One region of the Pseudomonas sp. ArH3a genome, then DNA from elsewhere that is predicted to be linked to it. Evidence: predicted binding sites of a transcription regulator. Region 1 holds the regulator's gene; each other region holds the start of a gene.
What was found. Region 1 encodes FliA, which starts transcription of late flagellar genes. Its sites were predicted from a motif close to CTAAAGTTTNNNNNNNNNNNGCCGNTAA; they were not measured.
Positions count from the first base shown of each region.

Region 2: the regulator FliA is predicted to act here: its motif matches at 2,343-2,370, upstream of motA (flagellar motor stator protein MotA).
Region 3: the regulator FliA is predicted to act here: its motif matches at 2,515-2,542, upstream of K0P33_RS27040 (methyl-accepting chemotaxis protein).

Region 1 covers NZ_CP080330.1:5,015,428-5,019,621, reverse strand. The annotation lists gene flhF (flagellar biosynthesis protein FlhF) at 1-1,240, shown strand, start outside; gene fleN (flagellar synthesis regulator FleN) at 1,346-2,179, shown strand; gene fliA (RNA polymerase sigma factor FliA) at 2,176-2,916, shown strand; gene K0P33_RS22880 (chemotaxis response regulator CheY) at 3,085-3,459, shown strand; gene K0P33_RS22875 (protein phosphatase CheZ) at 3,478-4,194, shown strand, end outside.
Region 2 covers NZ_CP080330.1:856,325-860,518, forward strand. The annotation lists gene K0P33_RS03730 (rhodanese-like domain-containing protein) at 1-678, opposite strand, end outside; gene K0P33_RS03735 (HDOD domain-containing protein) at 736-2,271, opposite strand; gene motA (flagellar motor stator protein MotA) at 2,438-3,289, shown strand; gene motB (flagellar motor protein MotB) at 3,293-4,194, shown strand, end outside.
Region 3 covers NZ_CP080330.1:5,881,778-5,885,971, forward strand. The annotation lists gene K0P33_RS27030 (AbgT family transporter) at 1-602, shown strand, start outside; gene K0P33_RS27035 (CocE/NonD family hydrolase) at 622-2,451, shown strand; gene K0P33_RS27040 (methyl-accepting chemotaxis protein) at 2,617-4,194, shown strand, end outside.

The DNA of each region.
Region 1 (4,194 bases):
CGCGATTATCGGTAACCGTCGTATTGCCGGCGGTGTCGAGCTGACGGCTGCCCTGGATTACACGCCCTCGGCGCTGGCGCCGCGCGTGCCGAACATGGAACTCGAAGACGAGTTGCGCAAGACCGCCTCGCGCATTGTCTCGGCCCAGGCTGAGCTGAGCATGCGTGGCGACAGCGACGCCACCACCAATCGCCAGCTGTTCGCCGGCCTGCCGCTTACTGCTTCCGAGCCGCTGGTGGAACCAACATTCAAAGAGCCGCCACGTCCTGCAGCGCCGGCACCGGCCGCCGCAGTCGACCAACGCGTGTTTGATTCGATGCGTTTTGAACTCAATGGCCTGCGTGAGCTGCTCGAAGTACAGTTGGGCTCCTTGGCGTGGAACCAGTTGCAAGGCAGTAAGCCGCAACAGGCTAACCTGTGGCGTCGCCTGCAACGGATCGGCCTGTCCGGCCCGTTGTCCCGTGACTTGCTGGCGCTCACCGCCGAGGTCGAGGAGCCGCGCCAAGCCTGGCGCATGTTGCTGGCGCACTTGGCGCGCATGATCGTCACCCCGGAAATCGAACCCCTGGAAGAGGGCGGTGTGATTGCCATGGTCGGCCCTGCCGGCATGGGCAAGACCACCACCCTGGCCAAGCTGGCGGCGCGTTATGTGCTCAAGTACGGCGCGCAGAACATCGCGCTGGTGAGCATGGACAGCTACCGCATCGGCGCCCAGGAGCAGCTCAAGACCCTGGGCCGCATCCTCAATGTGTCGGTGACCCACGTCGACCCGGGCCAGTCCCTGGCCAACGCCCTCGACCCGCTGCTGCGCAAGCGCGTGGTGCTGATCGACACCGCCGGCCTGCAAGCCAGCGACCCGGCGCTGCGCATGCAGCTGGAAAGCCTGGCCGGGCGTGGCATCAAGTCGAAGAATTACCTGGTGCTTGCAACCACCAGCCAGAAACAGGTTCTTACCGCTGCCTACCACAGCTACAAGCGCTGCGGCCTGGCCGGTTGCATCCTCACCAAGCTCGACGAAACCGCGAGCCTGGGCGAAGTGCTGAGCCTGGCTATCAGTCATGAATTACCGGTTGCTTACCTGACCGACGGGCCGCGGATTCCGGATGATCTGCATCTGCCGCGCCGTCATCAGTTGGTCAGCCGTGCTGTCAGCGTGCAAATGCAAGAAGAGCCTAGCGAGGAAGCGATGGCCGATATGTTCGCCGACCTTTACCACCACCCGGCAAAACGGGTCGGTTGAGGCGGGATGAACACCGTGAAATGTACCTACATCGATGGTCTGCAAGCGATTCACGCGGCCAAGCCATGTAGCCTGCGTCTAAGCAAGACAAGGTAAAGAAATAAAATGGGCAGCATGCATCCCGTACAGGTGATCGCGGTGACCGGCGGCAAAGGTGGCGTCGGGAAAACTAACGTGTCAGTGAATTTGTCCCTGGCCCTGGCAGAGCTTGGCCGTCGCGTCATGCTGCTGGATGCTGACCTGGGCCTGGCGAACGTCGACGTTCTGCTGGGGCTGACACCCAAACATACCCTTGCCGATGTGATCGAAGGCCGCTGCGAGCTGCGCGATGTGCTGCTGCAGGGCCCCGGTGGCATTCGTATCGTGCCGGCCGCCTCGGGCACCCAGAGCATGGTGCACCTGAGCCCGGCGCAGCATGCCGGCCTGATCCAGGCGTTCAGCGATATCGGCGACAACCTCGACGTGCTGGTGATCGACACCGCCGCCGGGATCGGCGAGTCGGTGGTCAGCTTTGTGCGCGCCGCGCAAGAAGTGTTGCTGGTGGTCTGCGACGAACCTACGTCGATCACCGACGCCTACGCCCTGATCAAATTGCTTAACCGTGACTACGGCATGAATCGCTTTCGCGTGTTGGCCAACATGGCCCAAAGCCCGCAAGAAGGGCGAAACCTGTTCGCCAAGTTGACCAAGGTCACGGATCGCTTCCTCGATGTCGCCCTACAATACGTGGGCGCAGTTCCCTATGACGAGTGTGTACGCAAGGCTGTGCAAAAGCAGCGTGCAGTCTACGAAGCGTTCCCTCGTTCCAAATGCGCATTGGCGTTCAAGGCTATTGCTCAGAAGGTCGATACTTGGCCGTTGCCCGCTAACCCTCGGGGGCATCTGGAGTTTTTCGTCGAGCGATTGGTGCATCAGACGAGCGCAGGACCGGTGCTATGACAGCCAGCGGCTACAACCTTTACAAAAAGTCGGCACGTGACAGCCAGGGCGAGTTGATCGAGCGCTATGCGCCGCTGGTCAAGCGCATTGCCTACCACTTGCTGGCACGCCTGCCCGCCAGCGTGCAGGTCGAAGACCTCATCCAGGCCGGCATGATTGGTTTGCTCGAAGTGTCGACCAAATACGACGCGAGCAAAGGCGCGAGTTTCGAGACGTATGCGGGTATTCGTATACGTGGCGCGATGCTCGATGAGGTGCGTAAAGGGGATTGGGCGCCGCGTTCGGTACACCGCAACACGCGAATGGTCAGTGACGCAATTCGCTCAATTGAAGCAAAAACCGGTCGTGACGCTAAAGATCATGAAGTTGCGGCCGAACTCCAATTGAGTCTCGACGATTACTACGGGATTTTGAACGATACCTTGGGCAGCCGCCTGTTCAGTTTCGACGACCTGTTGCAGGACGGCGAACACGAAGGGCTGCACGAGGATGGCGCGAGTGCACATCTGGAGCCGTCGCGCGACCTGGAAGACGAACGTTTCCAGGGGGCGTTGGCGGACGCGATTGCCAATTTGCCGGAGCGTGAGCGACTGGTGTTGTCGCTGTACTACGACGAAGAGCTGAACCTCAAGGAAATCGGTGAGGTCCTGGGGGTCAGCGAATCGCGTGTCAGCCAGTTGCACAGCCAGTGCGCAGCCCGCTTGCGGGGGCGATTGGGAGAGTGGCGCACGCGCTGACAGGCAGTGTGGGGACACTGCAGACGCTACCGCGAAGGCTGCATGCTTTCGCGGGTTCGTTGCGTGGTGCCCTGGGCAGTCCTTTTTGTGTAACGCCTGTTGATTGAAATGGCGCGTCCAGGTGCTGGGCGCGTTTAAGACTGCTTGGAGGTCGAATTGGACAAGAACATGAAAATCCTCATCGTTGATGACTTCTCAACGATGCGGCGGATCATAAAAAACCTGTTGCGTGACCTTGGGTTCACTAACACGGTCGAGGCGGATGACGGCATTACGGCGATTCCGATCCTCAACAGCGGGAGCATTGACTTTCTGGTAACCGACTGGAACATGCCGGGCATGACCGGCATCGACTTGCTGCGCCACGTGCGCGCCGATGAAAAACTGCGCAGCCTGCCTGTGTTGATGGTGACCGCCGAAGCCAAGCGTGAACAGATCATCGAAGCCGCCCAAGCTGGGGTAAACGGCTACGTGGTCAAGCCATTCACTGCACAGGCCTTGAAAGAGAAGATCGAAAAAATCTTCGAACGCATCGGTCATTGATGCTGCCACGGGGGAGCTATGGAGCATAAAGAAACGTCACAGGGAGACTTTGAGTCGACCCTGAAAAAGCATGCTCACCAGTTGGTTGAAAGCCTTGAAAAAGGCCAGTTCGGCGACGCGGTGCAGTTAATCCATGAGCTTAACCAGACCCGTGACCGCGGCCTGTACCAGGAAGTGGGCAAGCTCACACGCGAGCTGCACAGTGCGATCGTCAATTTTCAGATTGACCCGCACATGCCCCAGGCCGAAGAAATTTCGCAAATTACCGATGCCACCGAACGCCTGTCCTATGTGGTCAGGCTGACAGAGGCGGCGGCCAACCGCACCATGGACCTGGTGGAAAACGCAACGCCCTTGGTCAATGGCATGACCACCGAAGCACAAGCCCTGAGCGTTGACTGGGGCCGCTTCATGCGTCGCGAAGTGGGGGCCGAAGAGTTTCGTGATTTGGCGCGTCGGGTCGACGGCTTTTTGTCGCGCAGCGAGCAGGACAACCGTACGGTTGCCAGCAACCTCAATGACATTCTGCTGGCCCAGGATTACCAGGACCTCACCGGTCAGGTGATCAAACGCGTGACCCAACTGGTCACCGAAGTGGAAAGCAACCTGCTCAAATTGGTGCTCATGGCCGGCCAAGTTGATCGTTTTGCCGGCATCGAACATGACCGCGAAGCGATCCTCTCGGAAAAAGATCCACAAAAACATCTCGCCAAGGGTGAAGGTCCGCAGATTCAT
Region 2 (4,194 bases), 2.6 Mb from region 1:
GATTTCTTTATCTTTGGTCAGGCCGAGGTCTTCGAGGATCTGTGGCATGTCGCGGCGGATACGCAGGTTGCGTGCCTTGTCCATGCCGGCGGTCCATTCGAAGTTCACAGCGCCAGGGATGTGACCACCCTTGGCCGCGAGGACCTTCTCGCCGGAATATTCCAACGGGCCGCGTGCATCCCAGATGCCCAGGTCGGCCTCGCCGAGTCGACTTTGCAAGTACTCGCGCGTGGCGGTGGGGCCATCGTGCAAGGTCAGGCTGACTGGGCCGCCGACCGGGGCGGGCACCTCGGTGGACACGGGGTGTTTACCGTCCAGCCAGGCCAGCAGGCCGCCGTCCAGGTAGTGGTATTTCTGGTGGCCGATCACGTCGAGCATCCAGATGAAGCGCCCGGCCCAGCCGCCGCCCTCGTCGTCGTAGACCACGTAGGTGGCATCTGGGGTGTGGCCCAGTTCGCCGAAGAGTTTTTCCAGCTCGGCCTTGTGCGGCAGCAGGCCGGGCGCGGGCGCCTGGCCGAGTTGGGTGCGCTTGGGGTCAACGAAATGCGCGCCGGGGATATGCCCTTCGGCGTAGCGGGCGGCACTGGTGAGGTCCACCAGAATCAGGTGTTCGGCATCCAGTTGACCGAGCAGGTCGCTGGACTCGATCACCAGCGGCAAGCCAGAGAAGTCAGGCATGTGAGGTCTCCTGGGCACAAATGTTGGCGATAAAAGAGGGCGATTGTAGCGCAAGCATCAAGCGCTGCGGTTGGTAAAGCAGTGCAGGGCTTTCTCGATGCATTGAGCGGTTTTGCCGAAGGCTTGCACGGTGGTTTCCGAGAACGGCCCGCCGCCCTGGTCGGCGACCATCAGCATCACCACCTTGCCGTTGCAACTCAAGGAGCGTAGCAACAGGTGTTCGCCGGTGAACAGGCGGCGCAGGGTCGGCGGCAGCAGTGCCGAGAACTGCGCGTGATTGTCTGGCGTGAGGCGCACCTGGGCGGACTTTTCCAGCAGGCGCTGCAGCAGCGTGCTGTTGACCACGTCCAGGCTCAGGTTGGCGGCGTCCTTAGGCAAACCGTCTGCTTGATGCGCACGCAAGGTGCTCAGGGTGCGGTCGGCCATAAACAGCAACACTCGCTGCATGCCACTGGCGACCAAGGCTTCCTTGGCGCAGGTGGTCAGGTGCATGGCATTGGCAAAACGGCTCGGTTCTACCAGTAGCTCAGTGCAGCGATTGCGCCACACGGCCAATGATTCGGCAGTGGGCGGCGGCGCCGGCAACAGGCCGCGATGGACTTTCTGCACATGCCACGGCCAGATCAGCGATAACGCCGGGTGCCAGAGGTCCGGCATCAAGGTGGTGCGTGCGCTGGTCACCGCTTGCTGGTGAACCTGTTGCTGCACGTCGCTCAACGGTTCTTGCAGGTACAGCGCGGTGAGGTATTGCCAGCGCTCGGTGTGCGGGCAGGTCCAGGATTCCTGTGCCGACATCGCCAGGCCGTTGGCCAGTAGCACGGTGTTGGCCGGCTGGTTCAGCCAGCGGCGCAGGTTGGGGGCGGCATCGAGCAATTGCTGGTGGCGCAGGGCGTCGTCTTCGCGGGCGATGTGCAGCGTCTTGACCAGCAAGCGTTGCTCGGTGAGCAGCAAGTTGTAGCCTTGGGAGACCCAGATCGGCAGGTGCCAGGCCTCGGTCAAGCCGAGGCACACGTCCAGCAGGAGCACGCCAAACAATTCCTGCTCGACTTTGCGCGCCGACTGGCCTTTGTGGATAACGCGCAGTTCCCATTCTTCCAGGAGCTTGGGGTAGGCGACGGCCATCGGCCACAGCGGCGACAGAAACAGCAGGCTGCCCCAATGAATGTCTTGCCATAGCCGCGCCAGGCGGCTGGCGAACAAACCGTTGGCCTGCTGGGACGCGTGTTGGCTCACCAGCAGCAGTTGGCGAAGGGCCACGGGGATGTCTTTTTCCGGCACCGAAGGCAGGCGCGCCAACAATTCCTCGGCGCGTTTAAGGCCCAGGCGGTTGAGTGCCACTTCGAGGTTTTCCGCCGGCCCCGACAGGCTGCCGTGGGCCTGGCTATTGGCCTCGCGTATCACGCTGAGCACGAGCGCGGGGCTGTGTTGCATCAGCTCGGCAATATCTCGCAATGAGCTGCGGCTATCGCGAATGGCTTTGCACACACGCTCGTGACTGGCTTGGGGAACAGGCAGCAGCACGTCGTCCAGGCGCTTGATCCAAGCGGCGAGTGTGGTGGGTTTTGCAGTGGGTACTGTCGTTTCATTAGCCATGAGTGGGGCGCGATCATCACTTGCGTTCTACATGCCCGGAACGGGCCGAATTGGCTTTTCGCCTTAACGGGCTATAGTCTGGCGCAGTTTTGCCGATAAGTAGAACAAGAGTTTTCGGCTGCACCCAATATGTCCATGAACCCGACGGCGCAAGTACCAATCCCCTATGGCTAAAATTATCGGCATCATCGTCGTCTTCGCAAGCGTGCTCGGTGGGTACGTCCTTTCCCACGGTAAAATCGCTGCGTTGATCCAGCCCTTCGAAGTGATGATTATCGGCGGTGCGGCCTTAGGTGCATTCTTGCAGGCCAACCCGGGTTACATGACCATGCATGTGATCAAAAAGTCGCTGGGGATGTTCAGTTCGCGCTTCTCCCACACCTTCTACTTGGAGGTTCTGGGCCTGGTCTACGAGATCCTCAACAAGAGCCGCCGTGAAGGCATGATGGCCATCGAAGGCGACATCGAAGACGCCGCGGCTAGCCCGATTTTCGCCAAGTACCCGGCCGTGCTCAAAGATGAGCGCATGACCGCCTACATTTGTGATTACCTGCGCATCATGTCCTCCGGCAACATGGCGCCGCACGAGCTCGAAGGCTTGTTCGACATGGAGCTGTTCAGCCTTAAAGAAGAGTTGGAGCACCCTTCGCATGCCGTGACCGGCGTTGCCGACGCCATGCCCGGCTTTGGTATCGTCGCGGCGGTACTCGGTATTGTGGTGACCATGGCGTCCCTGGGCGAAGGCGACCAGAAGGCCATTGGTATGCACGTGGGTGCGGCCCTCGTGGGTACCTTCTTCGGTATTCTTGCGGCCTATGGCTTCTTCGGCCCACTCGCTACCTGCCTGGCCCACGATGCCAAGGAAGAGGTCAACCTCTACGAAGCGATTAAGGCGTGCCTGGTGGCTTCGGCGTCCGGTATGCCGCCATCGCTGGCGGTGGAGTTCGGGCGCAAGGTGCTGTACCCGAAACATCGCCCAAGTTTTTCCGAGCTGGAACAAGCGGTTCGCGGTCGCTAAACCATGGAAAACAACCAGCCGATAATCATCAAGCGCGTCAAGCGCTTCGCTGCGGGGCACCATGGTGGTGCCTGGAAAATCGCCTTCGCCGACTTTGCGACGGCGATGATGGCGTTCTTCCTGGTGCTGTGGCTGATGTCGACCGCCACGCCCGAACAGAAAATCGCCATCGCCGGTTATTTCAAAGACCCGATTGGCTTCTCGGAAAGCGGTACGCCGTTTGTGATCGACCTGGGCGGCTCGCCGCAGTTGGCGCCTGAGCGCACCATCAACCCCGAGGTCAAGACCGAATCGCCGCAGGAAAACATCCCGATTGAGCGCGAAACTGTCGAGAGCATGGCCGATCAGGTCGAGAAAGAGCGCCTCGAGTTGTTGCTGCAGGAACTGCAGACCAAGGTTGAAGAGAACCCGCAGCTACTGAAATTCAAGGACCAGATTTCCTTCGAAATCACGCCTGAAGGTCTGCGCATCCAGATCACCGACGCTGCCAACCGGCCGATGTTCGACTCCGGCAGCGCGCGCCTGAAGCCCTACTTTGAAGACATCTTGCTGGCCATGGCCGACACCATCAAGGCGGTGCCGAACAAGATCAGCATCAGCGGTCACACCGACGCCAAGCCGTATTCGGGCCAGGGCGACTTCGGCAACTGGGAACTCTCGGCCAACCGCGCGAACGCCGCGCGCCGTGCGCTGGTGGCAGGCAGCTATCCCGACCCGCAAGTGGCGCGCGTGGTGGGTTTTGCTTCCTCGCAGCTGTTTGATCCTAAAGACCCGTTCAACCCGATCAACCGTCGGATTGATATCGTCGTGCTGACCAAAAAGGCCCAGCGCGCGATTGAAGGCGATCAAGGCGCAGCGCCGCCGGTACCGACCCAAGGCGAAGGTGCGCCAGGCGAAGTGCCGGC
Region 3 (4,194 bases), 870 kb from region 1:
CAGGTATCGGCTTTTTGGTCTACGCCTCCAACCGCTGGGCTTGGAAATACCATGAGCTGTCGGCGTTTTATCTGCTGCTGACGGTGGCTTTCAGTGTGATCGCCGGGTTGGGTGCGAGTGTCGCCGCCAGTGCCTTTGTCGATGGCATGAAAAAAGTGCTGATTGCCGGCGTGCTGATCGGCCTGGCCACCGCCGTGGAGATCATCCTCAGTACCGGCCAAGTGCTGGACACCATCGTCAACAGCCTGGCCAATCTGGTGGGCGACCATGGCCCGATTGTGTCGGCCTACGGCATGTTCTTCGCGCAATTGGGCTTGGATGTGCTGATCCCGTCCACCTCGGGCCAGGCCGCCGTGACCATGCCGATCTTCGGCCCGTTGGGCCAACTGTCCGGCGTCAGCCCGCAGACCACGGTGTTCGCGTTTTTGATGGGTAATGGCCTGACCAACATGATCACCCCCACCTCCAGCGGCCTGCTGGTGCTGCTGGCAACGGCCAATGTCGGCTGGGGCCAATGGGCACGCTACATCCTGCCACTGTTCTTGATCTACACCGTGCTGGCGATGGCGTTACTGGCCATTGCGGTCACGAGCGGGTACTGAGTCGATGAGTGTTTTCCCCATGCAAACCCTGCACAACCAAATGATCGCGATGCGCGATGGCATCCACCTGGCCACCGATATCTACTTGCCGGCAGACGGCGAAGGCCCGTTCCCGGTGGTCATCGAGCGCACGCCCTACGACAAGAGCAAGCCCTCGCGCTCGGAGAAACAGCTCGATGGCCAACACATCTCCCGCGAACAGATGGCGACGCGTTTTACTGAACAAGGCTTTGTCGCCATCTTCCAGGACTGCCGTGGGCGCTACGCGTCCGAAGGGCTGTTCACCAAATACACCGCCGAAGGTGAAGACGGTTTTGACACCTTGGCCTGGATCGTCCAGCAACCCTGGTGCAACGGCAACGTCGGCAGCATGGGCCTGTCTTACGCCGCCCATACCCAACTGGCAATGGCCTGCCTGCGCCCACCGGGCTTGAGCAGCATGGTGCTGGACAGTGGCGGATTCGCCAACGCCTACCAGTGCGGGATCCGCCAAGGTGGTGCATTTGAACTCAAGCAGGCCACGTGGGCCTTTCGCCAGGCCAAGGAGAGCCCGGCAGCACTGGCCGATCCGCAGGTTCGCCTGGCGCTGGAGCAGGAAGATATTCATCAGTGGTTTACGCGTATGCCGTGGCAGCCCGGCCAGTCTCCGTTGCGCCATGTGCCGGAGTACGAAGCCTACGTGCTTGACCAATGGGCCCAGGGCACCTTCAGCGAATACTGGCAGAAGTCCGGTATCTACGCCGAAGGCCACTACTCACAGTTGCCGGATATTCCAGTGCTGTTCATGTCCAGCTGGTACGACGCTTACGTCAGCTCCACCCTGGCCAACTACACCGCCTTCAGGCAAAACGGCACGGCACACCAGCGGCTGATCATGGGCCCCTGGCTGCATGGCGATCGCAACATCAGCCACAGCGGCGACGTGGAGTTCGGCCCTGCGGCCGTGTTCGATGGCCAGGTCGATCACGACTGGCTGAGTTGCCGCCTGGCGTGGTTCGAGCAAACCCTCAAGCCTTCGCCGCCGGCCACCGCGGCCAGTGTTCACGTGTTTCTGATGGGCGGTGGCAGTGGCAATCGTGACCAAAACGGTCGCCTGGACCACGGTGGCCGCTGGCTGCAATCAACGCAATGGCCACTGCCAGGCAGCCAGCCATTGACCTTGTACTTGAATGCGCAAAAGCAGCTGACGCGTAGCGCGCCCGAAGGCGTCGACGCGCACTTGAGTTACTTCGCCGACCCCGCAAAGCCGGTCCCGACCCTCGGCGGGGCGCTAACTTCCGGCGCCCCAATTTTTGTGGGCGGTGCTTTCGATCAACGTGAGCGCGCCGATTTCTTCGGCACCCGAGGCGACAACTGCCCACTCAGCGAACGCGATGACGTGCTGAGCTTTCAGACCGAGCCACTCGAGGCAGACCTGATTGTCGCCGGTAGCGTACAGATCGAATTGTGGATCGACAGCGATGCGCCCGACACCGATTTCACCGCCAAGCTGATCGACGTGTATCCACCGAGCGCCGACTACCCCGATGGCTTTGCGATGAATATTACCGATGGCATCCACCGCTGCCGCTATCGCGAATCCTGGGAGCAGCCGACGTTCCTCACACGCGGTAAGCGAGTAAAAGTACTGATCGAGCCCTTCGCCACCTGCAACCTGTTCAAACGCGGCCATCGCCTGCGCCTGGACATCTCCAGTAGCAATTTCCCGCGCTTTGACGTCAACCCCAACAGTGGCGAACCTTCAGGCCAGGCCAACCACCCGCGGGTCGCACATAACACCGTGCACATGAGCCCCGGTGCCACGTCTTGTCTGAGGCTGACCGTCGTGCCCAACGCCTCGGCACTGTGAGCCCGAAGGGTCGCCATTGCCACACGGCGATGGCGACCCCTCGTCACACCCGTAAGAAAAGTACTTCAGAATCATCGCTTGCCGCCGATACAGCGCTACACACAATTGGCTGGCTCAAACAACAACACCGTCCAGCAGACAGACATCACTCTTGCGGAGCATTCGATGAATAGCTGGTTCGGCAACATCAGCGTCAACCTCAAACTCGGCCTGGGCTTCGGCCTGGTGCTGGTCCTCACCTCGATCCTGGCCCTGACGGGCTGGACCAGCCTGGGCAGCCTGATCGACCGTAGCAACTGGATGAGCGACATCACCCAGCTCAACGCCTCGCTGACCAAGCTACGCATCGTGCGTTTGCAATACATGCTGGCCAACGGCGACGAAGCCGTGGCGCAGAACGTACAAACCAGCCTCGACGCCTTCGCCGCCCAGCAACAGACGCTGCTGGACAGCTTCAATAGCCCGGAAAACCGCAAGCTGCTCACCGACCAGAAAGCCGTCATCACCGCTTACCAACAGTCGCTGAACAAAATGCGCGAGGCCTACCGTAACGGCAACGCCGCGCGCCAGGTCATGGGCGACAAGGCCGACATCGCCAACGCCCAGATCGACGCCCTGGAAACCAATGTGCAGCAGATGCCCGACAGCCCGGAGCGCTTCACCCAGTACCAGGCCGTCACTCACGCCAAAGAAGAATTCCAGTTGGGCCGCTACGAAGTGCGCGGTTACACCAATAGTCCCAGTGCAGAAACCGAAGCCCGCGCCGCGGCACAGATTGAAAAAGCCATCAGTGGTTTGAAAAATCTCAGCGCCGCATTCGGCACCAGCCAACAAAGCGCTTTGACCTCACTGGAAACGGCACTCGGCGCCTATCGCAGCGCCGTACAAAGCTACAAGGCGGCCAACGCCAACATCGTCAGCGCACGCGCCGAAATGACCACCCAAGGTGCGGATATCGTCACCATCAGCGACAAGCTGTACGACATCCAGCTCGAACGCCGTGACGTTGAAAGCGCCCAGGCCCGTAGCCTGCAACTGATCAGCACGTTGCTGGCTTTGCTGGTCGGCATCATTGCTGCCTGGGTGATTACCCGCCAGATCACTCGCCCGATCCAGGAAACCCTGGCCGTGGTGGAGCGCATTGCCTCCGGCGACCTGAGCCACAACATCCAAGTGACCCGTCGTGATGAACTGGGCGTGTTGCAACAAGGCATCCAGCGCATGGGCACCACCCTGCGTGAATTGATCAGCGGTATTCGCGACGGCGTGACCCAGATCGCCAGCGCTGCCGAAGAGCTGTCGGCCGTCACCGAGCAGACCAGTGCCGGCGTCAACAGCCAGAAGATCGAGACCGATCAAGTCGCCACGGCGATGCACGAAATGACTGCCACCGTGCAGGAAGTCGCACGCAATGCTGAACAAGCATCGCTGGCCGCTGCCGATGCCGATGGCCAAGCCCGCGCGGGCGACAAAGTGGTGGCCGAGGCCATCGCCCAGATCGAACGCCTGGCCGCTGAGGTGGCGCGCTCCACCGACGCCATGACGCACCTGCAACAAGAGAGCAACAAGATCGGCAGCGTGATGGATGTGATCAAGGCCGTGGCCGAGCAGACCAACCTGCTGGCGCTCAACGCCGCGATTGAAGCGGCGCGTGCCGGTGAAGCCGGTCGTGGGTTTGCCGTGGTCGCCGACGAAGTCCGTGGCCTGGCCCAACGCACCCAAAAATCCACCGAAGAAATCGAA